Regions from separate parts of the Arthrobacter phoenicis genome, predicted to be linked through region 1. Evidence: riboswitches for the same ligand, from Rfam matches in the RefSeq annotation. Region 1 holds a riboswitch; each other region holds the start of a gene.

Region 1 (7,573 bases):
ACCAGTTGCAGCACGAACTCGATGAGATCCGCAGCGCCGGCCTGTTCAAGACCGAACGGCACATCGACTCGCCGCAGGCCAACCGCATCACGGCCGGCCAGCTCGGCCAGCCCGGCACGGACGTGCTGAACTTCTGCGCCAACAACTACCTGGGCCTGGCCGACCACGCGGAGATCATCGCCGCCGCCAAGGACGCCATGGACTCCCGCGGCTTCGGCATGGCCAGCGTCCGCTTCATCTGCGGCACCCAGGACCTGCACCTGGCCCTGGAGGAGCGGGTCTCGGCGTTCCTCGGCACAGAGGACACCATCCTCTTCTCCTCCTGCTTCGACGCCAACGGCGGAGTCTTCGAGTCCCTGTTCGGCCCCGAGGACGCAGTCATCTCCGACGCCCTGAACCACGCCTCCATCATCGACGGGATCCGGCTCTGCAAGGCCCGCCGCTTCCGCTACGCCAACCGGGACATGGCCGACCTCGAGGCCCGCCTGATCGAGGCGGACAACCAGGAAAACCCGGCCCGCCGCAAGATCATCGTCACCGACGGCGTCTTCTCGATGGACGGCTACCTCGCCCCGCTCGAGGCGATCTGCGACCTGGCCGACAAGTACGACGCCATGGTCATGGTGGACGACTCGCATGCCGTCGGCTTCATGGGCTCCACCGGCGCCGGCACCCCGGAACACGCGGGCGTCTCGGACCGGGTGGACATCTACACCGGCACCTTCGGCAAGGCCCTGGGCGGCGCCTCCGGCGGCTACGTCTCCGGCCGCCGGGAGGTCGTCGCCATGCTCCGGCAGAAGGCCCGCCCGTACCTGTTCTCCAACTCCCTGGCCCCCGCGATCGTCGCCGCCACCCTGAAGGCTCTGGACCTGGTGGAGAACTCCGCGGAGCTGCGCGGGAAGCTCTTCGCCAACGCCGGGCTGTTCCGCCGCCGGATGGCCGAGGAGGGCTTCGAGCTGCTCGACGGCGAACACGCGATCGTCCCGGTCATGTTCGGCGACGCCGTGATGGCCGCCAAGGTGGCCGACGCCATGCTCGGCCACGGCGTCTTCGTCACCGCCTTCAGCTACCCCGTGGTCCCCAAGGGCGCCGCCCGGATCCGCGTCCAGCTCTCCGCCGCGCACAGCACCGACGACGTCGAACGCTGCGTCCAGGCATTCGTGGCCAGCCGCGCGGAGGCCGCCGCCGCCGCGTAGCAACCCGGTCCGCAAGACCTGCTGACGGATGTCCCTGCGGGTGCGAGGATGGGGGACATGTCAGCTCAATACGATGTTGTGATTGCCGGCGGCGGCATCGCCGGACTGTCCCTGGCCTCGGCGCTGGCCGGCAAGTGCAGCGTGGCGCTGGTCGAGGCCGAGCAGACGCTGGGGTACCACACCTCGGCGCGCTCGGCCCGGCAGCTCATCCCCAGCTACGGCCCGCCCGTGGTCAGGGACCTGACGCTGCGCACCCTGGAACTGATCGGCACGCACGAGGGCACCCGCCCGGAACCCGTCCTCTCGCCCCGGCGGTTCATGCTGATCGGCGACGAGGACGCGGTCCGCGAGCAGGCCAGCGGCTTCATGCACCTGATCGGCCACGACGAGGCGCTCAAGCTCTGCCCGGCGCTGAAACCGGAGAGCTTCACCGCCGCCGGGCTGGACTCCGGCTCCTTCGCCTGCAACGCCTCCCTGCTGCTGGAGGACCACCGGGAGCGGGCCGTCGCCGGCGGCGTGGACATCATCACCGGCGCCCGCATCCACTCCGCGCAGCGCACCGGCTCCGGCTGGGAACTGGGCGCCGGGCAGGAGGCGCTCTCCACCGCCGTCGTGGTCAACGCCGCGGGCGCCTGGGCGGACGAGCTGGCCGTCCTCGCCGGCGTCGAGAAGCTGGGCCTGCAGCCCTACCGCCGCACCGCGGCGATCGTCGACGTCGAGAATCCGCTCCCGCCCGGCTGCCCGATGGTGGCCGCCACGGACAGCTTCTACTTCCGCCCGGAAGGCCGGCATCAGGTGTTGATCTCGCCCTCGGAGAAGGTCCCGAGCGGTCCCGAGGACGCCCGGCCGTACCCGGGAGACGTGGAGGCCCTGATCGCCCGCCTGAATGAGGTGACCACCCTCGGCATCAACGCCGTCAGCCGGGCCTGGACCGGGCTGCGCACCGAGGCCTCCGACGGCATCCCGGTGGTGGGGTTCGACGCCGAGGCGCCGGGCTTCTTCTGGCTCGCCGGCCAGGGTGGCTACGGCTTCCAGACCTCTTCCGGGATCGCCGAACTGGCCGCCGAATTGATCCTCGCCGGGCAGGCGGCGGGGGCGCCGTTCCCGGCCGATAGTCCGGCATCCCGGACAGCGGCGGCGTTGGCGGCGACGCGGATGTCCATCCGGGCCTGAAGAATGGACCCATGAGCACCCTGATCACCAATATCGGCGAACTGATGACGCAGGACCTTGAGTACCGGGTCCTGCACGATGCCGCCGTGGTTATCGAGGGCGAACGCATCGCCTGGCTGGGCCCCGCCGCGGACGCCCCGGCCGCGGACGACGCCGTCGACGCCGCGGGGCGCGCGTTGCTGCCCGGCTGGGTGGACTCGCACACGCACCTGGTCTTCGCCGGGGATAGGACGGCGGAGTTCGAGGCGCGGATGGCGGGGGAGGAGTACAGCGCCGGCGGCATCGCCGTGACCATGGGCGCGACCCGGGCCACCGGCGACTTCGACCTCACCCGCCTGGCGCTGGGCCGGGTGGCGGAGGCCGTCTCGCAGGGCACCACGTACCTGGAGACCAAGACCGGCTACGGCCTGGACGTGGACAACGAGGCCCGCAGCGCCCGCATCGCCTCCACGGTCGCCGACGAGGTCACCTACCTCGGCGCCCACCTGGTCCCTGCCGGCATGGACGCCGAGGAGTACACGGACCTGGTCTGCGGGCCGATGCTCGCCGCCGTCCGGCCCTACGTGCGCTGGGCCGACGTCTTCTGCGAACGCGGCGCCTTCACCGAGGAGCAGTCCCGCCGCGTGCTGGCGGCCTGCCGGGAGGCGGGCCTGGGCCTGCGGGTGCACGGCAACCAGCTTGGCGAGGGCCCGGGCGTGCGGCTGGCGGTGGAGTTCGGGGCCGCCAGCGTGGACCACGTGAACTACCTGTCCCGGGAGGACGTGCGCGACCTCGCGGACAGCTGGTCCGGCTGGGAAGCCGCGGCCGGCGCGGGGGAGCGCGGCACGGTGGCCACCTGCCTGCCCGCCTGCGACCTCTCCACCCGGCAGCCGCTGGCTCCCGGCCGCGAACTGCTCGACGCCGGCGTGCAGCTGGCCCTGGCCTCCAACGCCAACCCCGGCACCTCCTACACCAGCTCCATGGCCTTCTGCGTCACCACCGCGGTGCTGCAGATGCGGCTCAGCGTGCACGAAGCGGTGCGCGCCGCGACCTACGGAGGGGCGCTGGCGCTGGGCCGGGAGTCGGGCAACGACGTCGACGGCGAACGCGCGGTGGGGTCGATCGCCGTCGGCCACCGGGCGGACCTGCACCTGCTCAACGCCCCCTCGGCCACCCACCTGGCCTACCGGCCGGGCATGCCGCTGACCCACGCCGTCTGGCGCGCCGGGGTCCGCGCCCGCTAGCGCGTCCTAGAACACCATGGGCGGGGCGTGCAGCACCGTCTCGTCCACGCGCCGCTCCACCCACTGGCTGAACGGCTTGTCGAGTTCATATTTGCCGTCCCCGGTGCGGTGCAGGGTGCGCAGCTCGGCGTTGTCCGGGTTGTTTAGCGACTCGAAGTACTCCACGGACCAGTGGAACCAGCGCATGCAGAACAGCCGCATGGTCAGCCCGTGCGTGACGAACAGGGCGTTGGGCGCGTAGTCCGGCTTGGACCAGTGCCGGTACAGGGTCTCCATGAACGAGGAGATCCGGTCGTAGACATCGGACCCGGACTCGCCCTCGCGGAACCGGTAGAAGAAGTGCCCGTAGGCGTTCCGGAGCTCCTTCTGGTCCTCGATGTCCCCGGCGATCTGGAAGTTCGCCCAGTCCTGCTCCCGCAGCCGGGGCTCCTCGATCACCCGCTCGGTCAGGGTGCCCAGGCCCAGCGCCTCGAGCGTCTGGTAGGCCCGCAGGTACGGGGAAACGTAGACGCAGACCTGCTGCCCGTCCAGCTGGCGGCGGAGTTCGGCGCCGGCGGCCCGGGCCTGCTCGACGCCCAGTTCGGTCAGCGGGATGCGGTAATCGGGCACCCGGTTGTAGATGGAGGTATCGGCATTGGCGGCGGACTGGCCGTGCCGGATCATCAGGATTTTCCCGGGCGCGCTCACAGCCCCAGCATAGGCGCGTCCGGCCAACTCCCGGCAACGGCAGGCAAGATAGGACCATGCTGGTTACCTCCCCCCGCCGCGTGCGGTTCGAAGTATGGATTGTGCTGGGACTCTCGCTGGGGCAGTCGGCGGTGTACTCGGTGGTGCAGCTGCTGGACAAGCTCTCGCAGGCGCCGCTGGCCGAGGGGACCTCCACGCTGAACCGCTCCCAGAGCAGCCGCGAGTACTTCGACCTGACCTACCAGCTGCTGGACATCATCTTCGCGCTCGTCCCCGTGCTGCTGGTGCTCTACTTCCTCACCGGTCCCCGCGAGCCGGGGACCCCCGGCGGCGGCTCGGCATTCCGGAAGCTCGGGTTCGATTTCGCCCGCCCCGGAAAGGACCTGCTGCAGGGTGTGGGCCTGTTCCTGCTGATCGGCATCCCGTCGCTGGGCCTCTACGCCGCCGGCCGGGCCCTGGGCATCACGACGGCGATCATCCCGAGCGCGCTGGGCACCTACTGGTGGACCGTGCCCGTTCTGATCCTCTCCGCCATCCGGCATGGGATCGTCGAGGAGGTGATCGTGGTGGGGTACCTGCTGGACCGGTTCGGCAAACTCGGCTGGCGGCTGCCGGCGGCGATCGCCGCGAGCTCCATCCTGCGCGGCAGCTACCACCTGTACCAGGGGTTCGGGCCGTTCATCGGCAACGCCATCATGGGCGTCATCTTCGCCCTGGTCTACACCCGGACCCGGCGGGTGATGCCGCTGGTGATCGCGCATGCGCTGCTGGACATCGTCGCGTTCGTGGGCTTCAGCCTGTTCGGCAAGGCGGTCGGCCTGGGCTGAGGTGTCCTGGGGTCTCCTGCGGTGCCGTCACCTGCCTTGACGAGTCGGGGATCGGCTTAAAGAGTTTCGGCCCCCGGCGGCGGGTGGCGTCATTGACACCCGCGGCCGGCGGCCGAAGTTGTGGCGGGCCGGAGCCCTAGATGGTGACGGCGCCGGAGGCGGTCTCGAAGGTGACCGAGAGGATGCCCGGCGTGCCGTGCGGGGCCTGCCAGTTCACGGCCACGTCCTCCAGCGGCTTCTCCACCGGTTCGCCCAGCCATTCGGTGACCCGCTGCGCGGAGCCGGCGATGGTCAGCTCGGACATCTTCACCGAGCTCTCGTAGGCGTTGGACGGGTGCAGTGCCGGGTCGCCCTCCCACTTGAGCATGTACGGCACCTGCGGATCCGCGATGAGGCCCAGGATGCCGATCTGCTTCCAGACCAGTTCGCGGCCATCGGGGAACTTGCGGTTGCCGTTGACCGCGGCGCGGCCCAGGCGTTCCTCGAAGGGTGCCAGGTCGTCGACCTCGACGCACCAGCCCATCCAGCCGCCGCCGGCGGCGGAGCGGGCGCGGACCGCCTGGCCGAACGGTGCCTTATCCGACGCCGGGTGGTCCAGGACCTCCACGACCTCCAGGTACTTGTGCCCGGCGAGCGGGATGATCATGTTGCGGGTGCCGAAACGGGGGTGCACGCCGCCCTTGACGGCCTCGACCCCGAGGGCCGTGGCGATACGGTCGGTGGTGGCCGCGAGGCCATCCTTTTCACAGGCGTAAGAGACGTGATCCATGCGCATGCCCTCATCTTGGCACTTTGTGATGGACCTCTCAGCTTAGGCTGTCCTAACCTCGCCGGGACCGTCCGGCGGACCCCCTTGCCGCCCGGCGCGGCCGCGGAAATCCGCCGGACAAGCCGTCCCGGGGATCGGTTTCTTCATCTTTGTCACAAAGCTATCCGGGCCGGTTTCCGGCTTCCTACACTGGGAGCAGGTCATGAGTGCCAGCGACAAGCCCCGGCTCGCTGGCCGGCAACCCTCCTTGCGCGGTGGGGTGCCCCGGGTGAAGACCTGGCCCTCCGGCGCCCGCCGGCGGGGCAAGCGCGGCGCCAGGGCCGTGCCGATTGTCCGGGACCTGCCAGCAGTGCTGGACCCGGGAGCCGGTGCCGTCCTGAGCCCAGTCACAGGAGACGCCATGTCCAACGCCTGGTCCTTTGAAACCCGCCAGATCCACGCCGGCCAGCAGCCGGACGCCGCCACCGGCGCCCGCTCGCTGCCGATCTACCAGACGACGTCGTTCGTCTTCCCGAGCGCCGAGAGCGCCGCGAACCGGTTCGCCCTGGCCGAGCTCGCCCCCATCTACACCCGGATCGGCAACCCCACCCAGGACGCCGTCGAACAGCGCATCGCCAGCCTGGAGGGCGGCCTCGGCGCGCTGCTGCTCAGCTCCGGGCAGGCGGCGGAAACCTTCGCCATCCTCAACATCGCCGAGGCCGGGGACCACGTGGTGGCCAGCCCCAGCCTCTACGGCGGCACCTACAACCTGCTGGCCCACACGCTGAAGAAGTTCGGCATCTCCGTGACCTTCGTGGCGGACCCGGACAACCTGGACCAGTGGCGCGAGGCGGTGCAGCCGAACACCAAGCTGTTCTTCGGCGAGGTGGTCTCCAACCCGCGCCAGGACGTCCTGGACCTCGAGGGCATCTCGGATGTGGCCCACCAGGCAGGGGTGCCGCTGATCGTGGACAACACCCTCGCCACCCCGTACCTGATCCGGCCGCTGGAATGGGGCGCGGACATCGTGGTGCACTCGGCCACCAAGTACCTGGGCGGCCACGGCTCGGCGATCGCCGGCGTGATCGTGGACTCCGGGAAGTTCGACTTCGGCGCGGACCCGGAGCGGTACCCCGGCTTCAACACCCCGGACCCGAGCTACAACGGGCTGGTCTACGCCCGGGACCTGGGCGCGGACGGCGCACTGGGGGCCAACCTCTCCTACATCCTCAAGGCACGGGTGCAGCTGCTGCGCGACCTCGGCTCCGCCGTCGCGCCCTTCAACGCCTTCCTGATCGCCCAGGGCATCGAGACGCTGAGCCTGCGGGTGGAGCGGCACGTCGCCAACGCCACCCGGGTGGCCGAATGGCTTGAGGGCCGGGACGACGTCGAATCGGTCGCCTACGCGGGACTGCCCTCGAGCCCCTGGTACGAGCGCGGCAGGAAGTACGGTCCGCGCGGCACGGGCGCCGTCGTCTCCTTCGTCATCGCCGGGGGAGTGGAGGCCGGCAAGCGCTTCGTCGACGCCCTGGAGCTGCACTCGCACGTGGCGAACATCGGCGACGTGCGCTCACTGGTGATCCACCCGGCGTCGACCACGCACAGCCAGCTCACCCCGGAGCAGCAGGCGGTGGCGGGCGTCCACCCGGGCCTGGTCCGGCTCTCGGTTGGCCTGGAGCACATCGACGACATCCTGGCGGACCTCGACGCCGGCTTCCG
Region 2 (7,573 bases), 1.4 Mb from region 1:
TGTTGTCCGTGGAACCGTCGTCCACCAGGACCACGTCGTAGCGGTCGTAGGTGGTGAGCTGGATGGACCGGACGCAGTTCTCGATCACGGTGGCCTCGTTATAGGCCGGGACGATGATCGAGACGGTGGGCCATTCGTTCAGCAGGGTCCCCTGGCCGCTGCGGCGCCGGCGGGTCACCTGTACCTGGAACCAGAGGGCCAGCGGCAGCACCAGCAGCTTGAGCAGGCCGAAGACCAGCACCGGAATGCCGAGCGCCACCAGCAGCAGCTGGGCGCCGGGCATCAGTCCGGCGAGGAGATTCTCATACCAGGGCATGGGCGAACGCTCCCCTCGTCTGCAGGAACGACGCCGGGTTGAAGGCCGGGAGCGAGAACGAGGCGAGGACGGCGTCGAGCAGTTCCGGCGCGCGCTGGCTGTTCGCCCCGAACCGGGCATTGATTTCCAGCACCACCGGGGTGCCGTCGGCCCGGCGCCGGACGTCGAGGTCCACCGGCCCGGTGAGGGACAGGGCACGGACGGCGTTCATTGCCAGGTTGCCGACGTCGTTCGCCTCCCCGGCCTCCACCCGGCGGGTGCTGAGGGCGTTGCCGACCTCGCCCTGCGCGAGCGCGGTTTTCTCCACGACGACGGCGAACGGCGGGGTGGTGTTGTGCGCCGGGGTTCCGAAGACCATGGGCCCGTACTCGGTGCCGGGAATGAATTCCTGGACGATCAGGCCGCCGGGAAGTCCGGCCCAGTCGACGTCGGAACCGCTCCGGACCACTGTCACGCCGCGGCCGCCGCGGGACACCCGGGGCTTGATGACGACGGGTCCGCCCAGGAACTCGATGGCCTCCTCCGCGCAGCTGAAGTCCCGGGGGACCCCGAAGGCGGGAACCGGGACGCCGGCGGAGTGCAGCTGCCAGGCGGTGTAGAGCTTGTCGTCGGCGAGCGCGACGGCGCCGGGCGGGCCGATGATGACGCGGACGTCCGGGCCAAAGCCGGCCCGGAAGGCGGCCAGGCGGGGCAGTTCCTCGCTGACCGTGGGGATCACGAGGTTGATGCCTTCGGAGGAGACCAGCCGGCGCAGTGCGGACACCAGCTCGGGATCCTTGGCCTCGGGCACCCGGACCACCGGGACCCCGGAGACCTCAGCCAGGTCGCGGATGTCCGTGCCGAGGACCGGGATGCCGCGTTCGGTCAGTTGCGCGGCAAGGGCCCGGCCGGCGGGGCCGCCGACGCCGGTGACCAGCACGCGGGGCTTCACAGCTTCTCCATTTCGGTGCTCAGCAGGCGGACGGGTTCATAGGCTTCGGCGACCCGGCGGCGGGCTTGGCCGCCGCGGAAGGAGGCGATGCCGCGGACCCGTTCGGGCGTCATGTAGGGCTTGGCGAGCTGGTCGCTGTGCATCTTCACCGCCTGGACCTTGGCGTCGACGTAGTCGTCAATGTCCACGAAGACGCTGGGGTTGAATTCCCGGGTGGCGGAGGGGCTCTCGTAGCAAAGAATGGAGTGATGCTGCCGGGCGGCCCGCAGGGTGGCCTGGTGCACCGCCTGGTGGTCCTGGTGCTGGTCGTGGTTGGAGTGGGTGAGGATGATGTCCGGGTTGAAGCGCACGATCGCGTGCTCGATGGCGCCCACCATTTCCTGGCTGTGGCGGTGCAGCTCGGTGTCCGTGAAGTTGTGGTGGATCATGCCGGTCAGGCCCATGAAGGTGGCGCCGCGCTGGGCGTCCAGCGAACGCTCCAGGGCGTTGCCGCCGCGCTTGCCGTCGCTCATCACCAGCCCCTGCACCTCGTGGCCGGAGTCGACGAACTTGGCGAGCGTTCCGCCGCAGGCCAGCTCCAGGTCATCCGGGTGGGCGCCGATGGCCAGCACCCGGCGGGGCTGACGGGCCGGGCTTCCGCCGGTGCGCAGGGCGGTCAGCGCGATGGCGAGGGCGGTGAGTCCGCCCAGGGTGGCGGTCAGGTCCGCGGTCTGCCAGAACTCGGAGGCGTCCAGGGCAAAGGCGGCGACGTTGGCCAGCAGGAGCACTACGCCGGTGGCGAGGGAAATCCGGCGCAGAAGTTCGGGACGGCGCAGGCGGCGGTGGAACCAGGATTTCCCCACTGCCGCTGCGACCAGCAGCGCAATCAGCAAGACGATTATCAAGACGTAAATCGAGACCATGAATCTTTCCAGTTCTTCTTCGAGGTGCCGGCCGCCACCAGTGCTGTGCCGGACAAAATGATGGATCTGCAACCCGCCCGGCAGAGGCTGCCGGGTTCTGGAGGGAAGGATTGCTTGTCAAAGAACCGGTCCGCGGTATCCCGGCGGAGACGTCAAAACCCATGCGCCAGCGGCGCTGCGCAAACGGCCGGAAGCGGCCGCGCAGCGGGTGCTGAAAAGGCGTATGCGGTATGTGGAGACCCAGCTGAGACCTTGGACTGCCACTTCAGTAAACGTGACGCCCCTATCGGAAAACCCGAGTAGGCAATACCCGAAAAGCATTCGGCCACCGCGGACGAGATCGACTTTTTGTACTCGATCAGGACGGGCGCGATACTCGGTTGGGCTGCGGAGGACAGCCTCCCGTGACCGAACATGACGGGGTCGACGCGCGGGTGCGGGCCCCGGGGTGCTAGGTTTTTTGCAGAGTAATGAGAACCGGTGCCAAGCCCTGACTGGCCGGTCGGCAACCCTCCTTTTGCGGCGGGGTGCCTCAGGTGACTACTCGGCAATCGACCATTCGAGCTGCAAGCGTGAACGTAAGGAGTTTGTCGTGTCCGACGCGACCCCGCCCCCAGTCCCCACTCCCGGAACCGGCACCCCGGCCACCCCTCCCGCACAGGCTGCCGCCCCCGCGGAGCGGCTAGCCTACCGGCTGCTGACCGGCCCTGACGACCGCAGCTTCTGCGAGCGGATCTCGGCCGCCCTTGCCGACGGGTATGTGCTGCACGGCAGCCCGGCCGCAACCTTCAATGGCACCTCGGTGATCGTGGCGCAGGCCCTGGTGCTGCCGGCCGCCGTCGCGGAGGCGGACGCCGCGGTGGCCCGCGCCGTCGACGTCCTGGAGTTCGACGGGCGGGCAGGAGCATGAGCTACGCCGGGGACCTGACTCCGCAGGCGGCCTGGGAACGGGTGCAGTCCGGCGCGGTGCTGGTGGACGTCCGCACCCGCGCCGAGTGGGCGCAGATCGGCGTCCCGGTGACCGGCGGTGCGGCCGCTGAGCCGGTCTTCATCGAGTGGACCCGGGCCGGCGGCGTGCCGAACGAGGCCTTCCTCGACGAGCTCCGGCAGCGCGTTCCGGCCGACGCCGAACTGCTCTTCCTCTGCCGGTCCGGGGCCCGCTCCGTCGCGGCGGCAGGGGCTGCGTCGGCGGCAGGATTCGCCGTCTACAACGTGCTGGACGGGTTCGAGGGCCAGCCGGATGAGTCCGGCGTCCGCCGCGTCAACGGCTGGAAGAACGTGGGCCTGCCGACCGACGGGACCCGCACCGCATGAGTTTCAATCCCGAGGCCGCGGACTGGAGCCCGGACACCCAGGCCGTCCGTGGCGGCCTGGACCGGACCGGCTTCCAAGAAACCACAGAGCCGATCTTCCTCAATTCCGGCTTCGTCTACGAATCCGCCGTCGCCGCGGAGCGGGCCTTTACCGGCGAGGACGAGCGGTTCGTTTACTCCCGCTACGGCAACCCTTCGGTGGCCACTTTCCAGGAGCGGCTCCGCCTGCTCGAGGGCACCGAGGCGTGTTTCGCGACGGCATCGGGCATGTCCGCGGTGTTCACCGCCCTCGGCGCGCTGCTCGGGGCCGGGGACCGGGTGGTCGCTGCCCGGTCCCTGTTCGGATCCTGCTTCGTGATCCTCAACGAGATCCTGCCGCGCTGGGGCGTGGAGACCGTCTTCGTCGACGGCCCGGACATGGACCAGTGGCGTGAAGCGCTGGCTGAACCCACGACGGCGGTCTTCTTCGAGTCGCCGTCGAACCCGATGCAGGAGATCGTGGACATCGCCGCCGTGAGCGGGCTGGCGCACGCCGCCGGCGCCACCGTGGTGGTGGACAACGTCTTCGCCACCCCGCTGCTGCAGCGTTGCACGGACTTCGGCGCGGACGTGGTGGTCTACTCCGGCACGAAGCACATCGACGGCCAGGGCCGGGTGCTGGGCGGCGCGATCCTGGGCAGCAAGGAGTTCATCGAGGGCCCGGTCCGGCAGCTGATGCGCCACACCGGACCGGCGCTGTCCGCCTTCAACGCCTGGGTGCTGACCAAGGGCCTGGAAACCATGTCGCTGCGGGTCAACCACGCCTCCGCCTCGGCGCTGCGGCTGGCCGAGTGGCTCGAGGAGCAGCAGGCAGTGACCTGGGTGAAGTACCCGCTCCTGGCCTCCCACCCGCAGCACGAGCTGGCCGCCAGGCAGATGAAGTCCGGCGGGACGGTGCTGACCTTCGAACTGGCTCCCCCGGCCGGCAGGTCCGCCAAGGACGCCGCCTTCGAGCTGCTTGACGGGCTGCGGATCGTCGACATCTCCAACAACCTGGGCGACTCGAAGTCGCTGATCACGCACCCGGCCACCACCACGCACCGGGCCATGGGCCCGGAGGGGCGGGCGGCTATCGGGTTGAGCGACGGCGTGGTGCGGCTCTCCGTGGGACTGGAGGACCCGGAGGACCTGATCCGGGACCTGGGCCAGGCCCTGGCGCGAATCCAGTAATCCTCAGAGGCGTGGAACGCGCGGCCTAGAACCGGCGGACGGGTGCCAGCGCCGGCAGCGGCCCGGTAGCGGTGCCGGCGTCGGGCGAGTCCCTGCCGACCGTGGTCCGCACCGCCTGGCCGACGACGGCGCCGAGGCCGGCGCGGCGCTGCAGCTCCGCCCCGGTGCCCTCCGCCAGGATTCTGGCCACCCCGGCGCGCGCCAGGCCGAGCTCGCCCTGGTCCGCCAGGACGGGGGCGAGGTAGTCCACCAGGGCGTTCACCACGTCGGCCGCGGGGCGGGGCCGGAAGGTGCCGAAGTCCAGCAGCTCGGAGGACAGCCCGCAGTTGCTCGCCTGCCAGGCCGCCATCCGAAGGAGCACTGTTGGCACCGGCGCCGGGTCCACGCCGTCGTACCACTCGCGCGAGGCGGTCTCCACCAGCGCCCGCACCAGCACCGCCAGCAGCGCCGCGTCCTCCGCGCGCAGGCACACGTCCGCCACCCGGATCTCCACGGTGGGATGGTTCCGGGCCAGCCGCGCGTCGAAGTACACCATCCCCTCGTCGAAAAGCACGCCGCTTTCCAGCAGCCGCGACACCACCCTGCGGTAGGCCGCGTGGCTGCCGAAGACCATCGCCGGACCGGCAGCGGGCCAGCGATTCCAGGCCTGGGTGCGGTAGCTCTCGAACCCGGTTTCCATCCCGTTCCAGTACGGGGAGTTGGCGCTCAGGGCGATCAGCACCGCCAGCTTGTCCCGGATCCGGTCCAGCACCGCCACCCCCTCCTCGGGCGAGTCGATGGCGGCGTGGACGTGCAGCCCGCAGGTGAGCTGTTCCTGGACGGTGAGGCCGAACCGCCGCTGCATCGTGGCGTAGCGCAGTTTGGGGGTGGTGTGGGTGGGGGCGGCCAGCGGCGAGGTAGCCAGCGCCGCCACCCGGGCGCCGTGGACCCGGGCGGCCTCGTCGGCGGTCCGGCGGGCCCGGCGAATCTGCCGCAGCAGGGCGTCATGCTCCCGGCAGGGCAACGTCTGGGTCTCGATCTGTTCGAGCTTGAGCTCGAAACTGAAGCCGGAATGGCCGTCGCCCGTGTCCGGGTCCCGGATGAGCCCGCGCAGCATGGCGTCTGCGAGCGCCAGCGGAAGCCCGGTGACGGGGTCCACGATCAGCAGTTCCTCTTCGACGCCGAAGGTGCGCATAACCCATTGTGCGCCGGGGCCGCTTAGTCCTGGAAGTACTCGATCTTCGCGCCGATGGTGTTCAGCCGCTCGGCCAGATCCTCGTACCCGCGCTCGATCACGTAGATGTTGCGCAGCTCGGATACGCCCCGGGCGGCCAGCATGGCCAGCAGCAGGCAGGCGGCAGGGCGAAGGGCCGGCGGGCAGCCCACCTCGGCGGCGCGCCACTTAGTCGGGCCGTTGACGTAGATCCGATGCGGGTCCAGCAGCTGCACCTGTGCGCCGAGCCGGTTCAGCTCGGTCAGGTAGATGGCGCGGTTCTCGTAGACCCAGTCGTGGATCATGGTCTGGCCCTGCGCGTTGGCGGCGATCACGGCGAAGAACGGCAGGTTGTCGATGTTCAAGCCCGGGAACGGCATGGGGTGGATCTTGTCCTCGGGTGCCTTCAGCTCGGAGGGCCGGGTGGTGACGTCCACCAGCCGGGTCCGTCCGTTGCGCGCCACGTATTCGGCGGAGACCTCCAGCCGCTGGCCCATCTGCTCGAGGGTGGCCAGTTCGATTTCCATGAACTCGATCGGCACGCGGCGGATGGTGACCTCGGAGTTGGTCACGATGCCGGCCGTGATCAGGCTCATCGCCTCGATCGGGTCCTCGGAGGGGAAGTATTCGATGTCCACGTCCACCGCGGGCCGGCCGACGATCTTCAGCGTGGTGGTCCCGACGCCGTCGATCTCCACGCCCAGACGCTGCAGGTAGAAGCAGAGGTCCTGGACCATGTAGTTGGGGCTGGCGTTGCGGATGATGGTGGTGCCGCGGCGGTGGGCTGCGGCCATGATGGCGTTCTCGGTGACCGTGTCGCCCCGCTCGCTGAGGACGAAGGAGCGGTTCTCGGCGTCGGCGGGCGGTGCCTGGACGGTGTAGAAGCCGGAGGTGGCCTCCACGCTGAGGCCGAACTGGCGCAGCGCCTGCATGTGCGGTTCCACGGTCCGGGTGCCCAGGTCGCAGCCGCCGGCGTAGGGGAGCCGGTACTCGGCGGACTCGTCCAGCAGCGGGCCCAGCAGCATGATGACGCTGCGGGTGCGGCGGGCGGCGTCGACGTCCATGCCGTCGAGGTCCAGGACGGCGGGGCGGCGGATTTGCAGGTCGGTGGCGTTCAGCCAGGTGCATTCGACGCCGATGCTGGTGAGCACCTCGACGATCCGGTTGACCTCCTCGATCCGGGCCAGCCGGCGCAGCACCGTGGTGCCGCGGTTGATCAGGCTGGCGCAGAGCAGGGCGACGCCGGCGTTCTTACTGCTGTTGACGTCGACGGCGCCGGAGAGGGTGTGTCCGCCCTCCACGCGCAGGTGGGTCATCTGGGGCCGGCCCACCTTGACGATGGAGCGGCCGAAGATGGATTCCAGGCGCTGGATCATCTTCAGGCTCAGGTTCTGCTTGCCCTGTTCCATCCGGGCGACGGCGCTCTGGCTGGTGCCGAGCTCGGCGGCAAGCTTGCCCTGGGTCCAGCCCTTTTCGCCGCGTGCGTCCTTGAGGACCGTGCCGAGGTGTTCTGCAGTGGGAAGCGTCATACCCAAGAAATATCACAGCTGAGCTACCGGCCGCCTCCGGAAGCGCTTCAAAGCGCGTAACGTCACACCCCTAGTCGGATGGTGCGATAACCCTCCAACGTCACTGCTGCCCGAGGAACACCATGTTCCAGGTCCCGGCGGCGACGGCGGCGGCTACCGCCGACCCCGCGATCACCATTCC
Region 3 (7,573 bases), 2.5 Mb from region 1:
AATGTCGTCGTGCGTCAGGGCGCCGTCGAGATACTCGTAGATGCGCTGCATCCGGGTGTCGTCGCAGTCGCCCAGTCCCTGGCAGTCGCTCATTTCCTGTTCTCCTGATTGTTGCCTTCGGCCGCGGCGGTCTCGCCTGCGGCCCTGAAACCCCGTTCGGCCGCATAGTCGGCCAGCATGTCCCGCAACATGCGCCGGCCGCGGTGCAGCCGGGACATGACGGTCCCGATCGGGGTGTTCATGATGTCTGAAATTTCCTTGTACGCGAAGCCCTCGACGTCGGCGAAGTACACCGCCAGACGGAACTCCTCCGGAATGGACTGCAGCGCCCTCTTCACGTCGGAGTCGGGCAGGTGGTCCAGTGCCTCCGCCTCTGCCGACCGCAGCCCCGTGGAGGTGTGCGATTCGGCGCGGGCCAGTTGCCAGTCCTCGATGGTGTCCGAGTTCGACTGCAGCGGCTCGCGCTGACGCTTGCGGTACAGGTTGATGTACGTGTTCGTCAGGATGCGGTACAGCCAGGCCTTGAGGTTGGTTCCCGGCTTGTACTGGTGGAAGGCGGAGAAGGCCTTGGTGTAGGCCTCCTGCACCAGGTCCTCAGCGTCCGCGGGGTTCCGGGCCATCCGCATCGCCGCCGAATACAGCTGGTCGACGTACTGCATGGCGTCACGTTCGAAGCGGATGCGCCGCTCCTCCGTGCTTTCGACGTCGGTGTCCAGCGGCGTGCCGCTGCCGTCCACCGCGACGGTTTCGCTGGCGGCGCGCTCAGCCGCAACGTCCTCGACGGCGGTCTCCCGGTCCGACGGGGTGGCGGCGGCTTCGTTCCCGGCTGCCTGGTGCTTGGCCGCGACGGCCGGATCCATGGTGCTCATTGCCTTCAAGTCTACTGTCACCGCGGGCCTGCCACCGGTTTTGGTGGTTCCCGGCGGACCCGCGAAGGCACGGGCCCAAGGGTTGGCGACGTCCGTGTCGGTCCGTTCCGTGGTCTGAACCAGAGTCAAACTTCCACCTCTCCTCGCTTTTTGCGGCACTACCTGCACAACCTCCGTAAACAGGCAAATATTCCGCAAAAGTGCAAGACTAGAACCGGTTCCCCGCAGAACACCCGCGGTTCATCCACCCAGGAGGAAATTCATGTCGCCAGTCCGGTTCTTCGCCCGTCCCATGCTCGCCTCCAGTTTCGTGCTCGCAGGCATGGATAAGTTGCGGAACGCGGACGATACGGCCACCCAGCTGTCCCCCCTGCTGAGCCGCGCGGCCGACGCCCTCCCCTTCCAGACCTCCGAGAAGACCCTGGCCCGCGTGATCGGGGGCGCCCAGGTGGGCGCCGGCGCCTGCTTCGCCCTGGGCAAGTTCGCCCGCCTGTCCGCGACGGTCCTGGGCGTCATCTCCGCCCTCAACGCGTACGTCGAGTGGCGCTCCGCCGATATCTCATCCAAGGAAGGACGCGAGAACCGGCGCAAGCAGCTGCTCAAGAACATCACCCTGACCGGCGGCGTGCTTCTGGCCTCGGTCGACACCAACGGCAAGCCGAGCCTGGCCTGGCGCGCCGAGCACCTCGCCGCCGACGCCCGCCGCTCCACCGCCCACCTCGCCGCCGACGCGCGCAAGAGCACCGGCAAGAAGCTGAAGAAGGCCGACAAGGCGGTCCGCAAGGCCGTGGACAACGCCGTCGGAGCCTAAAGCGTCGATGACTGGTACTGCCCCCGCCGCAGCTGAATCCGTGCCCGCCGGCGGCGGCCCACACTGGCCCGCGCCCTACGCCGGCCACCCCGTCGATGCCACCGTCACGGTCCCGGGCTCCAAGTCCCTCACCAACCGCTACCTGGTGCTCGCCGCCCTCGCCGACGGCCCGTCCCGGCTGCGGGCGCCGCTGCATTCGCGTGACTCGGCCCTGATGATCGCGGCCCTGCGCCGGCTCGGGGCCACCATCACGGAGGTTCCCGGCGACGGCGCGTTCGGCCCCGACCTCGAAGTGCTGCCCGCCCCCGCCGGGGCGTCGAGCGCCCCGGCCGACATCGACTGCGGCTTGGCCGGCACCGTGATGCGGTTCGTGCCGCCGCTGGCCGCGCTGCGGCAGGGCCGGACGGTGTTCGACGGCGATCCGCACGCCCGGTTTCGGCCGATGGGCACCATCATCGATGCCCTCACCGGCCTCGGCGTCGACGTCGCCGCGCCCGACGGCGGCCCCGCGACGGCCCTCCCCTTCGCCGTCGAGGGCACCGGCCAGGTCCGGGGCGGCCACCTGGTGATCGATGCCAGCGCGTCCTCACAGTTCGTCTCCGCCCTGCTGCTGGCGGGTGCCCGCTTCACCGAGGGCCTTCACCTGGAGCACCGCAGCGCCGCCAACCCCGGCCAGCCCGTCCCCAGCCTGGACCACATCGCGATGACCGTCGCCACGCTCCGGGAGCTCGGCGTCACCGTCGACGACTCCCGCCCCAACCACTGGATCGTCTCCCCCGGCCCCATCCGCGCCTTCGACCGCAGGATCGAGCAGGACCTCTCCAACGCGGGACCGTTCCTCGCCGCGGCCCTCGCCACCCGCGGAACCGTCCGCATCCCCGACTGGCCCGTGGGCACCACGCAGGTCGGCGACCTCTGGCGCGGCATCCTCGCCGCGATGGGCGCGACCGTCAGCCTCGAGGGCGGCACCCTGACCGTCACCGGCGGCCGGTCCATTAGCGGCGGCACCTTCGCCGACACCAGCGAACTCGCCCCCACGGTCGCCGCGCTCTGCGCCCTGGCGGACGGCCCCTCCACCCTGACCGGCATCGCGCACCTGCGCGGCCACGAAACGGACCGGCTCGCCGCACTCGTCACCGAGATCAACCGGCTGGGCGGCGACGCGGAGGAAACCGCCGACGGCCTCGTCATCCGGCCCGCGCCGCTCCACGGCGGGGTGGTCCGCAGCTACGCCGACCATCGGATGGCCACCGCCGGCGCCATCCTGGGCCTCGCCGTCCCCGGCGTCGAGGTCGAGGACATCGCCACCACGGCCAAGACCATGCCGGACTTCCCGCAGCTCTGGGCCGCCATGCTCATCCCGGCCGACGGCACCGGTACAGACGAGACCCGTGCAGACAAGGACGCCGCCGGTGGCCCGCAGCACTGACTCCTGGGACGAATCCGACGTCAGGATCCGCCCCAACAAGAAGGGCTCCCGGCCGCGCACCAAGGACCGGCCCAGCCACGACGACGCCGTGACCGGCCGGATCATCACGGTGGACCGCGGCCGCTACACCGCCGTCGTCGCCGAGGGCACCGATACCGAGCGCACCGTGATCGCCGCGCGTGCCCGCGAACTGCGCCGCAACCCGGTGGTGGCCGGTGACTTCGTCTCCCTGGTCGGCAATGTCAGCGGCGAACCGGACACTCTCGCCCGGCTGGTGAAGATCCAGGACCGGCGCACCCTGCTGCGCCGCAGCGCCGACGACACCGATCCGATCGAGCGGGCCGTGGTGGCCAACGCCGACCAGCTGGTGGTCGTCGTGGCCGCCGCCAACCCGGAGCCGCGCACCGGCTTCATCGACCGCGCGCTGGTGGCCGCCTACGACGCCGGGATTGAGCCGCTGCTGCTGATCACCAAGGCCGACATCAAGGACCCGGCAGAGCTGCTGGCGAACTACCGCCACCTCGACCTGCCCGTCATCATCTCCAAGACCGCCGACGCCTCCGCCTCCGGCATCGACGCCCGCTCCGACGACGGCCTCTCCGCCCGGCTGGACGGCCCCGCCGTCGCCGAACTGCACGGCCACCTCGACGGCAGGGTCACCGTCATGCTCGGCCACTCCGGCGTCGGCAAGTCCACCATGGTCAACGCCCTCACGGGGGCGGAGCGCGCCACCGGCGGCGTCAACGCCGTCACGGGCCGCGGCCGCCACACCTCCTCCTCCGCCCTGGCGCTAAAGGTCACGGACGCCCCGGCCGGCAGCTGGATCATCGACACCCCCGGCATCAGGTCCTTCGGGCTGGCCCACGTGGACCCGGACCGCATCCTGCGGTCCTTCCCCGACCTGGCCCCCGGCACCGAGGACTGCGAACGCGGCTGCAAGCACGACGCCACCGCCGTCAACTGCGGCGTGGACGCGTGGGTGCAGGCGGGCCACGCGGGACCCTCCGGCCCGGCCCGGCTGGCCTCGCTGCGCCGGCTGCTGGGCACTGACCCGCGGCAGGAAGCCCAGGAAACCAAGGAACTGGGCACCGTCTCCTGACCGTACGTCACTCCTTCGCCCCGCGGTTGATCAGGCCGTCCGGGACGTGGCCTCCCCGGCCGGGGCGCGTTTAGACGGTAGTTTGGAAGCATGAGCCAACCCGCGTCGAGCTACAACGATGACCTGCGCCTTGCCCACGTCCTGGCGGACTCGGTCGATTCCCAGACCATGAGCCGCTTCAAGGCCCTTGACCTCAAAATCGAGACGAAGCCGGACCTGACGCCGGTCACCGACGCCGACAAGGCCGCCGAGGAAGCCATCCGCGGCCAGCTCTCCCGCTCCCGCCCCCGCGACGCCGTCCTGGGCGAGGAGTTCGGCAGCTCGGGCCACGGCTCCCGCCGCTGGATCATCGACCCGATCGACGGCACCAAGAACTTCGTGCGCGGCGTCCCGGTCTGGGCCACCCTCATCGCTTTGGTGGACGAGGGCGAACCGGTGGTCGGCGTCGTCAGCGCCCCCGCCCTCGGCAAGCGCTGGTGGGCCGCCAAGGGCGCCGGCGCCTACACGGGCCGCTCGCTGGCCGCCGCCACCCGGCTGCGGGTCTCCAACGTCTCGGACCTCTCGGATGCCTCCCTCTCCTACTCCAGCCTCGGCGGCTGGAAGCAGCGCGGCAACCTGGACGAATTCCTGGGCCTGACCGAGGAGGTCTGGCGCACCCGCGCCTACGGCGACTTCTGGTCCTACTGCCTGGTGGCCGAGGGCGCCGTCGACATCGCCTGCGAGCCGGAGCTGAACCTCTACGACATGGCCGCACTGGTCCCGATCGTCACCGAGGCCGGCGGCCGGTTCACCTCCCTCGAGGGCGAGGACGGCCCGTTCGGCGGCAACGCCCTGGCCACGAACTCGATCCTGCACTCCGAGGTCCTCAAGCGGCTCAACCCGAACCTGGACGACCTGCTCTAGAGCTGCGCCTTTTCTGGGGGCCCGTTCCGCGTAACACAGCGCTTCACATTGCCGCGCCCCTTTCCGGGGCGCGGCACTTCTGTCCTAGGCTCGAAACAGGTCACGAGTGCCAGCGCTAAACCCCGGTTTGCTGGCCGGCAACCCTCCTTTCGCGGCGGGGTGCCCCGGGTGACGACCTGGCCGGTCCGGAGCGGACCCGGCAAGCGCGGATCCCCTGCACGCGGGGTCCTTTTCGAGCGAGGTCCCATGTCGACTGCCATTTTTTCATCCCCAGCATCCATCCCCACGGCTGCATCCGCTGCCCGCACCCCGCTGGCCGCCGTGACCGGCGCCGAGATCCAAGCGCCGCTGATCCAGGGCGGCCACGTCCGCTACGCCAATCTGGACTACGGCGCCTCGGCCCCCGCCCTGTCCGTGGTCTCTGCCTACCTCAACGAGATCCTGCCCTACTACGCCAGCGTCCACCGCGGTGCCGGCTACGCCTCCCAGCTGAGCACCTCGGTGTACGAGAACGCGCGGACCATCGTGCGGGACTTCGTCGGCGGCCGGCCCGACGACGCGGTCATCTTCACCCGGAACACCACCGATTCTCTGAACCTCCTGGCCGGGTGCCTGCCCACCGCCGGCGGCCGGCACCTGGGCGAGGTCCTGTACCTGGACATCGAGCACCACGCGAACCTGCTGCCGTGGCAGGGCGTTCCGCACCGCAGCGTCGTCGCCGCGCCCACCCTGGCCGGGACGCTGGCGCGGCTCCGGGCGGAGCTGGCCGCGGGCGGCATCAGCCTGCTCGCGGTCACGGGCGCGTCGAATGTCACCGGCGAGATCCTGCCCGTCCGGGAGCTGGCGGCGCTGGCGCACGAGCACGGGGCCCGGATCGTCGTCGACGCCGCGCAGCTGGCCCCGCACCGCCGGATCGACGTCGCGGCCGACGGCATCGACTATGTTGCCTTCTCGGGGCACAAGCTCTACGCACCGTTCGGCGCGGGCGTCCTGGTGGGGCGGCCGGACTGGCTCGATGCCGGAACGCCGCACCTGGCCGGCGGCGGCGCCGTCCGCGACGCCCGGCTGGACGCCGTCAGCTGGACCACCGGACCGGCCCGGCACGAGGGCGGCTCCCCCAACGTCCTCGGCGCGGCCGCCCTGGCCCGCGCCACCCAGGCGGTCGCCGCCCTGGACGAGGCATCCTGGCACGGCCACGAGGATGCCATCCGGTCCTTCCTTGCCGACGGCCTGCGGGAGATCGACGGCGTGAGCGTGCACCACATCTTCGAGGAGACCGACCGCGGGGAGGGCTGCGGCACCATCGGCGTCGTAAACTTCTCGGTCGCGGGGTACGACGCCGGACTCGTCGCCGCGTACCTGTCCGCCGAGCACGGGATCGGCGTGCGGGACGGCCGGTTCTGCGCGCATCCGCTGCTCAGGCGGTTGGGCCTGCCCGCCGGGTCGCTGCGGGCCAGCTTCGGCCTGGGCTCCCGGCTCGAGGACGCCGAGCGGCTGCTGGCCGCGCTGCGGACGCTGCGGCGCGACGGCCTGGGCTGGGACTACGTGGTGGATGCCGGGCGCTGGGTACCGGCGAACGACACCCGCAGCTACCCGCACTGGGCGCCCAACACCCCCGGCACCGCCGGGGCTGCCCCCTGCACCCTCGACGGCCCCGAATAGCCGGTTTGCGGTAGATTCGACGGGTATCTTCCCGAGCTGCCGAAGGAGAGTTCACGTGGCAGGCGGCGGCCCCAAACTGCATCAGACCCGGCGGAAGGAGCTCGGAGCGAGCTTCCAGGACGGCGGGGAACACTATGACCGGGTGCGGCCCGGCTATCCCGCCGACTCCGCCGACTGGCTCATCCCCGCCGGAGCCCGGGACGCGGCCGACGTCGGGGCGGGCACCGGAAAGTTTACCGCCCTCCTCGTGGCCCGCGGCCTGGCCACGGCCGCCGTCGACCCGTCGGCGGACATGCTGGACCAGTTGCGCGCAGTCCTCCCGGGCGTCCCGGCCACGGTGGGGACCGCCGAACACACCGGGCTCCCGGCGTCGGCGTTCGACCTGGTGACGGTGGCGCAGGCCTGGCACTGGTGCGAGCCGCTGCAGGCCAGCACCGAGACCGCCCGCATCCTGCGGCCGCACGGGGTGCTCGGGCTGATCTGGAACCAGCTGGACACCTCCGTACCGTGGGTGCACCGGCTCTCCCGGATCATGCACGCTGGGGACGTCCACAAACCCTCGTTCCGCCCACCGGTCGGGCCCGAGTTCACCGGGCTGGAGAGCCACCTGACCCGGTGGGAGGACCCGGTGACGCCGGAGGAGATCCTGGAGCTGGCCAAGTCCCGCAGCTACTTCCTGCGGGCCGGGGAGGCCACCCGGGCCAAGGTGCTGGCCAACCTCCAGTGGTACCTGTACGAGCACCTCGGTCACGGTCCCGGCGAGACGCTGGCCCTCCCCTACCTCACCCAAAGCTGGCGCG
Region 4 (7,573 bases), 790 kb from region 1:
CGTGACGGGGGAGGCCGGCCGGGCGGCGTCTGCCGGAGCTGCGGGGGCGGCTGCAGCGCGCCCGTCCGCAACGGTGGTGCCGGTGAAGGGGGAATCTCCGAGGCTGGCCATCAGGAGTCCTTGATGGCGGAGGCGTCCGCCTTCTTCACCAGCGAGTCATCGAGAAGCGAGCCGACGGCGTCGTCGATCTGCTTCTGGCTCGCCACGTCCCCGGTCTCCACGAAGGTGGGACCGATCTTCGCGAGGACCGTGCGCTGGGCTTCGCCCGGCGCCGGGTTGACGTTGAGGTTGCTGCGCTGCAGCACCACGGTCTTGGCCACGGCCAGGTCCAGGCCGGCGGCCTCGGCCAGGATCTGCGCGGTCTCGTCCGGGTTCGCGGCCGCCCAGGCGCGGGCCTTCTCGTAGGCGTTCACCACGGTCTGCGCCTGCTGCGGCCGGTCCTTGAGGAAGGACTCGGTGGCGTTGAGGAAGCCGTAGGTGTTGAACGAGAGGTTCCGGTAGAAGAGCTTGGCGCCCTTCTGCTCGGCGCCGGCCATGATCGGGTCCAGCCCGGACCAGGCGTCCACGGATCCGTTCTCCAGGGCGGTGCGGCCGTCCGCGTGCTGCAGGTTCTGCACGGTGACGTCCTTGGGCGAGAGGCCGGCCTCGGACAGCGCCTGCAGCAGGAAGAAGTACGGGTCCGTGCCCTTGGTGGCCGCGACCGACTTGCCCTTCAGGTCCGCCACCGTGCTGATGCCGGAGCCGGGCTTGGTGACCAGGGCGGCCCATTCGGGCTGGGAGAAGATGTCGATGGTCTTGATCGGGGAGCCGTTGGCCTTGGCCAGGAGCGCGGCCGAACCGGCGGTGGAGCCGACGTCCACCGCGCCGGAACGGAGTGCCTCGTTGGCCTTGTTGGAGCCGGCCGACTGGACCCACTTGACGGTGACGCCCTGGTCCTTAAGGGCGGCCTCCAGCCAGCCCTTCTTCTTGATCACCAGGCTCAGCGGGTTGTAGGTGGCGAAGTCGATGGTCAGCGTGCCGCCGCCGTTGCCGCCGGCGGCCGCGGCGGCTGCGGGCTGGCTGCCGGAGCCTTCCCCGGCGACGCACCCGGTGAGGGCCAGGGCCGCGGAGGCGGCGACGGCGGTGAGGACGAAACGGCGGGACGTGGTGCGGGTGGGAGCCATGGGAGTTCCTTTACGGGCGGTGCGAGCGATGCGAAAGAGACAGGAGAGTGATGCAGGTGGCCGCCGGCGCGGGGAGCGGACGGCTCGGCCGGTCCGGTGCCGGGGTACCGGCGGCGCTGCCTGCTGGAAGCGGACGGACCGTTCAGGCCGTGACCGGGGCGGCGGGGCGGGGCCGTTAGTGGCCGTCGACGCCGAGGCTGGCCAGGAGCGAGGTGCGCATTCGGGCCAGGTCGGCCGAGGCGCGGTCCCGGGGCCGTCCGCCGGGAACGGTGAGGGTGCGCACGATCGTGGCGCCGGCCGGGGACGATTCGGTGTCCTCCCGGCCGAGGACGATGATGCGGTCCGCCAGCTGCAGGGCCTCGTCGACGTCGTGCGTCACCAGCAGCACCGTGGTGGGTTCGGCGCGGTGGACCTCCAGGAGCAGGTCCTGCATCTTGATCCGGGTCAGTGCGTCGAGGGCGCCGAAGGGCTCGTCGAGGAGCAGCACGCCGGGGTTCCGGGCCAGGGCCCGGGCCAGCGACGCGCGCTGGGCCATGCCGCCGGAGACCTCCCGGGGGCGGTGCTTGGCGAAGTCCTGCAGGCCCACGAGTTCCAGCAGGCGGGCCACCTTGGCCTTGCCGTCGCGGGCGCTGACGCCGGCGGGCAGGCCGATGGCGATGTTCGCCTGGAGCGTGTGCCAGGGCAGCAGCCGCGGCTCCTGGAACGCGAAGGCGCAGCGGTCGTCGACGCCGCGGACCGGCTCGCCGTCGATGGCGACGCTGCCGGAGGTGGCGGCGTCGAGCCCGGCGGCGGCCCGGAGCAGGGTGGACTTGCCGCAGCCGGAGGCGCCCAGGATGGCCAGCACCTCGCCGGGGACGACGTCGAAGCTGACATCCCGGAGGACGGTGTGCGCGGCGGGGCCGGTCCCGAAGGCGCGGCCCAGGCCGCGGAAGGACACCGGAAGGGCGGGGGTGCCGGAGCCAGCCCGGGCGTCGGCCCGGGGCTGGGGCGGGTGCAGGACAGCAGTCATAGGGTTACTCCATCGGTCCTGGCAGTAGCACCCTACGGAAGCAGCCTTTGGCCCGGGTAGTCAGTCCGGACCTTTCCCTCGGCGTGCGTCCTCGTTATCGGCGGGCTCCGGGGTGGAGGTCCGTCGACCAGGGTTGCTGCGGCGTCATCGATCCAGGTCTCTCGGCCGCTCGGGATGGTCACTGTCTACTAAAACCGAACGGCGGATTTTTGCCAAATGGGCGCGTAATATTCGGAAACCTGCGGACGTGCGGCACCTGGTTCGATCAGAAATTCGGCACAGCGCCCGGGGCGGATTTCCCTACTGCGGTGGTGCTGCCGGCGGACGTAGGCTGGCCGCATGAGCCACATGAACGATCCCGCCGTCGTCGAACGCCTCCTGCGCACCAAGGGCCGGTGGGCCATCGTGGGCCTGAGCACCAACCAATGGCGTGCTGCCTACGACACGTCGCTGTTCATCCGCGACCGCCTTGGCATGGACATCATCCCGGTCAACCTGCCCGGCGACGACGTCCACGGGGAGGCCGGCTACCGCTCGCTGGGGGAAATCCCGGCGGAGAAACGGCCCATCGACGTCGTGGATTGCTTCGTGAACTCCGGCCGCGTCGGCGACGTGGTGGACCAGGCGATTGCCGCCGGCGCCGGCGCCGTCTGGCTGCAGCTGGGCGTCATCGACGAGGCCGCGGCCGAACGCGCCAAGGCCGCCGGGCTGGACGTCGTCATGAACGCCTGCCCGGCCAGGGAAGCGCCGCTCCTGGGCCTCTAACCGGAACTGATGGGAGCTTTACGGCGTGTGACGCGCCGCTTTCACCTCGGCCGGGCGTGTGCCAGATTCGTGGGGTAACCATCCCGAGCGGCTGAGAGACCTGGCTCCGTGACGCCGCAGCAACCCCCTCGATGAGGACGGTGCTACCGCCAGGACCGATGGAGAACCACTGTTCCACGGACCCGAGAGGCCGCGCTTTGTGCTGCCCCGGCGCCGGGGGATGAGGCTTTCCTCGGGCGAGCCCCGGAGGAATCATGAACACCACAACGACGGCAGCGCCGGCCCGGATCGCGGGCGGTCCGCTGTGATCGAGATCCAGAACGTCAGCACCTCGTTCCCATCGAAGGACGGCCGGTTCACCGCCGTCGACGACGTCACCCTCACCGTGGAGCGCGGCCGGATCCAGGGCATCATCGGGTTCTCCGGCGCCGGCAAATCCACGCTGCTGCGTAACATCAACCTGCTCGAACGCCCCACCTCGGGCCGGGTCCTGGTCGACGGCGTGGACCTGACCGCCCTGAGCGAGCCGGACCTGCGCAGCAGCCGGCACGGAATCGGCATGATCTTCCAGCACTTCAACCTGCTCAATAACCTCACCGCGCAGGAGAACGTGGAGCTCTCACTGAAGTTCGCCGGGGTGGGGCGGACCGAACGCCGGCGCCGGGCGGCGGATGCGCTGGCCATCGTGGACCTCGCGGACAAGGCCGCCAGCTATCCCGCGAAGCTCTCCGGCGGCCAGAAGCAGCGGGTGGCCATCGCCCGGGCGCTGGCCACGGAGCCGAAGGTCCTGCTCTGCGACGAACCGACGTCGGCCGTGGATCCCCGGACCACTGCCTCCGTGCTGCAGTACCTCGCGGACGTCAACGCCAAATTTGGCATCACGATCGTGGTGGTCACGCACGAAATGAACGTCATCAAGGCCATCGCGGACAACGTCGCGGTCATGGAGGACGGCCGGATCGTCGAGCAATTCGACCTGGCCGAGCTCGAACGCCCCGGCTTCCACCCCGCCACCTCGATCGGGCGGTACCTGGTCTCCGACGCCATCGAGCTGAACCGGCCCCACCGGGCAGCCGCACCGGCCGGCCCCGCCCCGAAAGGCCTGATCCATGCTTGAGCGCATCTTCTCGGTCCTGCCCGAAATCGGCGCCGCCATGGGCCAGACCCTGGCCATGCTGCTGGTCGCGATCCCGCTGGCCGTCCTGATCGGCACGCCGCTGGGCGTCTGGCTCTACACGATCGGCCCCGGCGGACTGCGGCACCGGCCCCGGCTCCACCGGGTCCTGGACGGCCTGGTCAACCTGGTCCGATCCTTCCCGTTCCTGATCCTGCTGATCGCCATCATCCCGGTGACCCGCTTCATCGTGGGCACCACCATCGGCACGGCCGCGGTGATCGTCCCGCTGACCATCAACGCCATCCCGTACTTCGCCCGCTTCGTGGAGCAGAACCTCAGCCAGCTCGGCAGCGGGGTGGTGGAGGCCGCCCGTTCGATGGGAGCCAGCCGGTCACAGATCGTCCGGGACGTGCTGCTGGTGGAGGCCCGGCCGGGACTGGTCAGCTCCATCACCATCATGACCGTCAGCTTCATCTCCTACTCGGCGATGGCGGGCTTGGTGGGTGGCGGCGGGATCGGCGACTTCGCCATCCGCTACGGCTACTACCGCTACGAAACCCCGCTGATGATCACCGCGATCATCCTGATGATCCTGCTGGTCACCCTCGTCCAGTTCGGCGGCTCCCGCCTGGCCCGCCGCCTCGACAAGCGCCTCTGACCGCGGCCCCGGCACCCCACTTCGGAAAGCAGAACCATGACTTCACCAGCCAGCCCCCGCTTCGACGGACCCCGCCCCCGCCTGCTCCTCAGCGCGTTCGTCATGAACACCACCAGCCACATCATGGGCGGCCAATGGCGCCGCCCCGAGGCCCAGCAGCACCGCTTCAACGAACTGCAGCTCTGGACCGACCTGGCCCGGCAGCTGGAGGACGCGAAATTCGACGCGATCTTCTTCGCCGACGTCGTGGGCCTCTACGGCGACTACGACGGCGGCTGGGCCTCCCACCTGAGGAAGGGCCTGCAGGTTCCCTCCAACGACCCGCTGATCCTGCTCTCGGCCCTGGCCGCCGCCACCCGGGAGATCGGCCTGGCCGCCACCTCCTCCGTGATCCAGAGCCACCCCTTCCAGTTCGCCCGGCAGATGTCCACCCTGGACCACATCAGCAACGGCCGGGTGGGCTGGAACATCGTCACCAGCGTGCTGGAAAACTCGCACCGGAACTTCAACGCCACCGAGCTGACCAAACATGACGAGCGCTACGACTGGGCGGACGAATACGTCGAGGCGGCCTACAAGCTGTGGGAGGGCTCCTGGGCGGACGACGCCCTGGTCCGGGACAAGGAGGGCGGCCTCCACGCGGACCCCGAAAAGGTCAGCAAGATCTACCACAGCGGGCCCCGCTACTCCATCGACGGGCCGCACCTCGTGGCGCCGTCGCCGCAGCGCACCCCGGTGCTCTTCCAGGCCGGCAGCTCCGGCCGCGGCCAGCAGTTCTGCGCCGCCAACGCGGAGGCGACCTTCACCCTGGCGCCCAGCACCGCGATCGCGGCCGCCTACACGGCCGCCGTTCGCGGGCAGGCGGTGGCTGCCGGCCGTCGTGCCGAGGACGTGAAGTTCCTCCAGGGCATGCACTTCGTGGTGGGCGGCACCGAGGCCGAGGCGGCCCGGAAGGCGGCCGAGCTGGAGGACAGCCTGGACATCGAGGCCCTGCTGGCCCACGTCGGCGGCGGATTCGGCGTCGACCTGGGCGGCTTGCCGCTGGACACCCCCTTGGGTGACATCCAGACCGAGGGCAGCCAGGGACACCTGGAGGCCATCCGGGCCTCCACCCGCGGTGGCAACCCGACGCTCCGCGACATCGCGCTGTACCGCAGCCGGGCCAACCGGGTGGTGGGCACGCCCGAACAGATCGCTGACCGGCTCGAAGAATGGCAGGACGCCGGCATCGACGGGATCAACATCATCAACCAGACCATCCCGGGGTCCTACACCGACTTCATCACCGGGGTGCTGCCCGAACTGCGGGACCGCGGCCTTGCCCAGACCGACTATGCGCCGGGAACCCTGCGCGAAAAGCTCTTCGGTGACGGCCCCCGACTCAACGGCCGGCACCCCGCCGCCGCATTCCGCGGTGCCTTCACCGCGTTCTCCGCGGCCGCCGAAAACACTCCCGCCGCCGTCGGCGTCTAATCCCCCTCTCGACAAAGGACACTCGCCATGCACCGCAGAAATTTCCTCAAGTTCGCCCTCGCCGGAGCCGGCGCCGCGTCTGCCACGGCCCTCACCGGCTGCGGCCTGGTCAACCCCGGCGGCGCCAACGCCGCCTCGGGCGGGAAGACCATCAAGATCATCGTCACCGAGTCCGCGCCGTACCAGGAGCCAACGAAGATCGCCAAGAAGCTCCTCGAGGCCAAGGGCTGGACGCTGGAGCCCACCTACGTCACGGACATCATCCAGCCCAACCTGGCGGTGGCGAACGGTGAATTCGACGCCAACTTCTTCCAGCACAATGCCTACCTGAAGCAGTTCAACCAGGACAAGGGCCTCTCCAACGTCGGCCTGTTCTACGTCTACAGCGCGCCCGGCGGGATCTGGTCGGACAAGTATAAGTCCCTCAGCGAGCTCCCCGACGGGGCCAAGATCGGCATCCCCGTGGACCCGGCCAACAACGGCCGCGCCCTGTTCATGCTCCGCGACGCCGGGCTGCTGGAGCTCTCCGACGCCACCGTCATCCACACCTCGCAGAAGAACATCACCGCCAACCCGAAGAAGCTGCAGTTTGTGGAGGTGGACCAGCAGTCCCTGGCCAAGACCCTCCCGGACGTCGACGCCGGCTTCCTGATCGCCCGGATGGCGGCCGACGCCAAGCACACCCGGGCCGACGCGCTGGCCTTCGAGCCCGACGCCAACCAGGTCCCCTTCCGGATCGTCGTTGCCGGGCGGCCCGAGTTCGCCGGCACCGAGAAGGCGGCCGCGCTGAAGGAGGCCTACCAGTCGCCCGAGGTCAAGGCCTGGTTCGCCGGCTACCAGAACGGAATCCTGCCCACGCCGTGGGACCAGGACCCGGCCGCCGACGCGGCGAAACTCTAGCCGGCCCGGGGAACAGGAGACGCCATGAGCACCTCAACAGAAACAACGACGACGGCGGGCGCCACCAAGGAGCACGGCTACCAGGCCCTGGCCGGGCGGTTCCGCCCGGTCTTCGCCCGGATCGCCGAGGGCGCCCTGGACCGGGAGCGGGACCGCGTCCTGCCCTTCGAGCAGGTCCGCTGGCTCAACGAGGCAGGGTTCGGCCGGCTGCGGGTCCCCGTGGAGCACGGAGGGGACGGGATCGGCTTCGAGCCGTTCTTCCGGCTGCTGGTGGAACTGGCCGAGGCCGACTCCTCGGTGGCGCACCTGTACCGCTCGCACTTCGCGTTCGTGGAGACCGTGGGCCTGGAGGGCCCCGGCTTCCAGGACCGCTGGTACCCGCGGGTGGTGGCCGGCGAAATCTTCGGCAATGCGGCCACCGAGCAGTCCGGCAACGTCCTCGGCGCCACCGGAACCACGCTGACCCCGTCCGGACCGGACTGGGTGCT

The links. Region 1 has a riboswitch for S-adenosylmethionine ahead of ABC337_RS02385 (bifunctional o-acetylhomoserine/o-acetylserine sulfhydrylase). Riboswitches for the same ligand answer to the same signal wherever they lie in the genome.
Region 2: another riboswitch for S-adenosylmethionine. It lies ahead of ABC337_RS09130 (DUF1737 domain-containing protein); the one in region 1 lies ahead of ABC337_RS02385 (bifunctional o-acetylhomoserine/o-acetylserine sulfhydrylase).
Region 3: another riboswitch for S-adenosylmethionine. It lies ahead of ABC337_RS14035 (aminotransferase class V-fold PLP-dependent enzyme); the one in region 1 lies ahead of ABC337_RS02385 (bifunctional o-acetylhomoserine/o-acetylserine sulfhydrylase).
Region 4: another riboswitch for S-adenosylmethionine. It lies ahead of ABC337_RS06015 (methionine ABC transporter ATP-binding protein); the one in region 1 lies ahead of ABC337_RS02385 (bifunctional o-acetylhomoserine/o-acetylserine sulfhydrylase).

What each region holds. Positions count from the first base shown of each region.
Region 1 is NZ_JBDFMK010000001.1:513,807-521,379, reverse strand. It holds gene ABC337_RS02415 (glycine C-acetyltransferase) at 1-1,196, shown strand, start outside; gene ABC337_RS02410 (NAD(P)/FAD-dependent oxidoreductase) at 1,254-2,369, shown strand; gene hutI (imidazolonepropionase) at 2,381-3,592, shown strand; gene ABC337_RS02400 (histidine phosphatase family protein) at 3,599-4,255, opposite strand; gene ABC337_RS02395 (CPBP family intramembrane glutamic endopeptidase) at 4,336-5,106, shown strand; gene ABC337_RS02390 (VOC family protein) at 5,243-5,881, opposite strand; SAM riboswitch class IV at 6,074-6,190, shown strand; gene ABC337_RS02385 (bifunctional o-acetylhomoserine/o-acetylserine sulfhydrylase) at 6,276-7,573, shown strand, end outside.
Region 2 is NZ_JBDFMK010000001.1:1,956,193-1,963,765, reverse strand. It holds gene ABC337_RS09145 (glycosyltransferase family 2 protein) at 1-316, opposite strand, end outside; gene ABC337_RS09140 (ATP-grasp domain-containing protein) at 303-1,247, opposite strand; gene ABC337_RS09135 (PIG-L deacetylase family protein) at 1,244-2,149, opposite strand; SAM riboswitch class IV at 2,616-2,728, shown strand; gene ABC337_RS09130 (DUF1737 domain-containing protein) at 2,844-3,059, shown strand; gene ABC337_RS09125 (rhodanese-like domain-containing protein) at 3,056-3,463, shown strand; gene ABC337_RS09120 (O-succinylhomoserine sulfhydrylase) at 3,460-4,671, shown strand; gene ABC337_RS09115 (glutamate--cysteine ligase 2) at 4,697-5,845, opposite strand; gene ABC337_RS09110 (UDP-N-acetylglucosamine 1-carboxyvinyltransferase) at 5,869-7,392, opposite strand; gene ABC337_RS09105 (energy-coupling factor transporter transmembrane component T family protein) at 7,493-7,573, opposite strand, start outside.
Region 3 is NZ_JBDFMK010000001.1:2,988,920-2,996,492, reverse strand. It holds gene rsrA (mycothiol system anti-sigma-R factor) at 1-93, opposite strand, end outside; gene ABC337_RS14060 (sigma-70 family RNA polymerase sigma factor) at 90-890, opposite strand; gene ABC337_RS14055 (DoxX family protein) at 1,132-1,680, shown strand; gene aroA (3-phosphoshikimate 1-carboxyvinyltransferase) at 1,688-3,109, shown strand; gene rsgA (ribosome small subunit-dependent GTPase A) at 3,093-4,208, shown strand; gene hisN (histidinol-phosphatase) at 4,299-5,111, shown strand; SAM riboswitch class IV at 5,210-5,323, shown strand; gene ABC337_RS14035 (aminotransferase class V-fold PLP-dependent enzyme) at 5,358-6,773, shown strand; gene ABC337_RS14030 (class I SAM-dependent methyltransferase) at 6,829-7,573, shown strand, end outside.
Region 4 is NZ_JBDFMK010000001.1:1,307,563-1,315,135, reverse strand. It holds gene ABC337_RS06035 (ABC transporter permease) at 1-111, opposite strand, end outside; gene ABC337_RS06030 (aliphatic sulfonate ABC transporter substrate-binding protein) at 111-1,163, opposite strand; gene ABC337_RS06025 (ABC transporter ATP-binding protein) at 1,339-2,172, opposite strand; gene ABC337_RS06020 (CoA-binding protein) at 2,512-2,937, shown strand; SAM riboswitch class I at 3,013-3,102, shown strand; gene ABC337_RS06015 (methionine ABC transporter ATP-binding protein) at 3,242-4,054, shown strand; gene ABC337_RS06010 (methionine ABC transporter permease) at 4,047-4,712, shown strand; gene ABC337_RS06005 (NtaA/DmoA family FMN-dependent monooxygenase) at 4,749-6,185, shown strand; gene ABC337_RS06000 (MetQ/NlpA family ABC transporter substrate-binding protein) at 6,213-7,085, shown strand; gene ABC337_RS05995 (acyl-CoA dehydrogenase family protein) at 7,110-7,573, shown strand, end outside.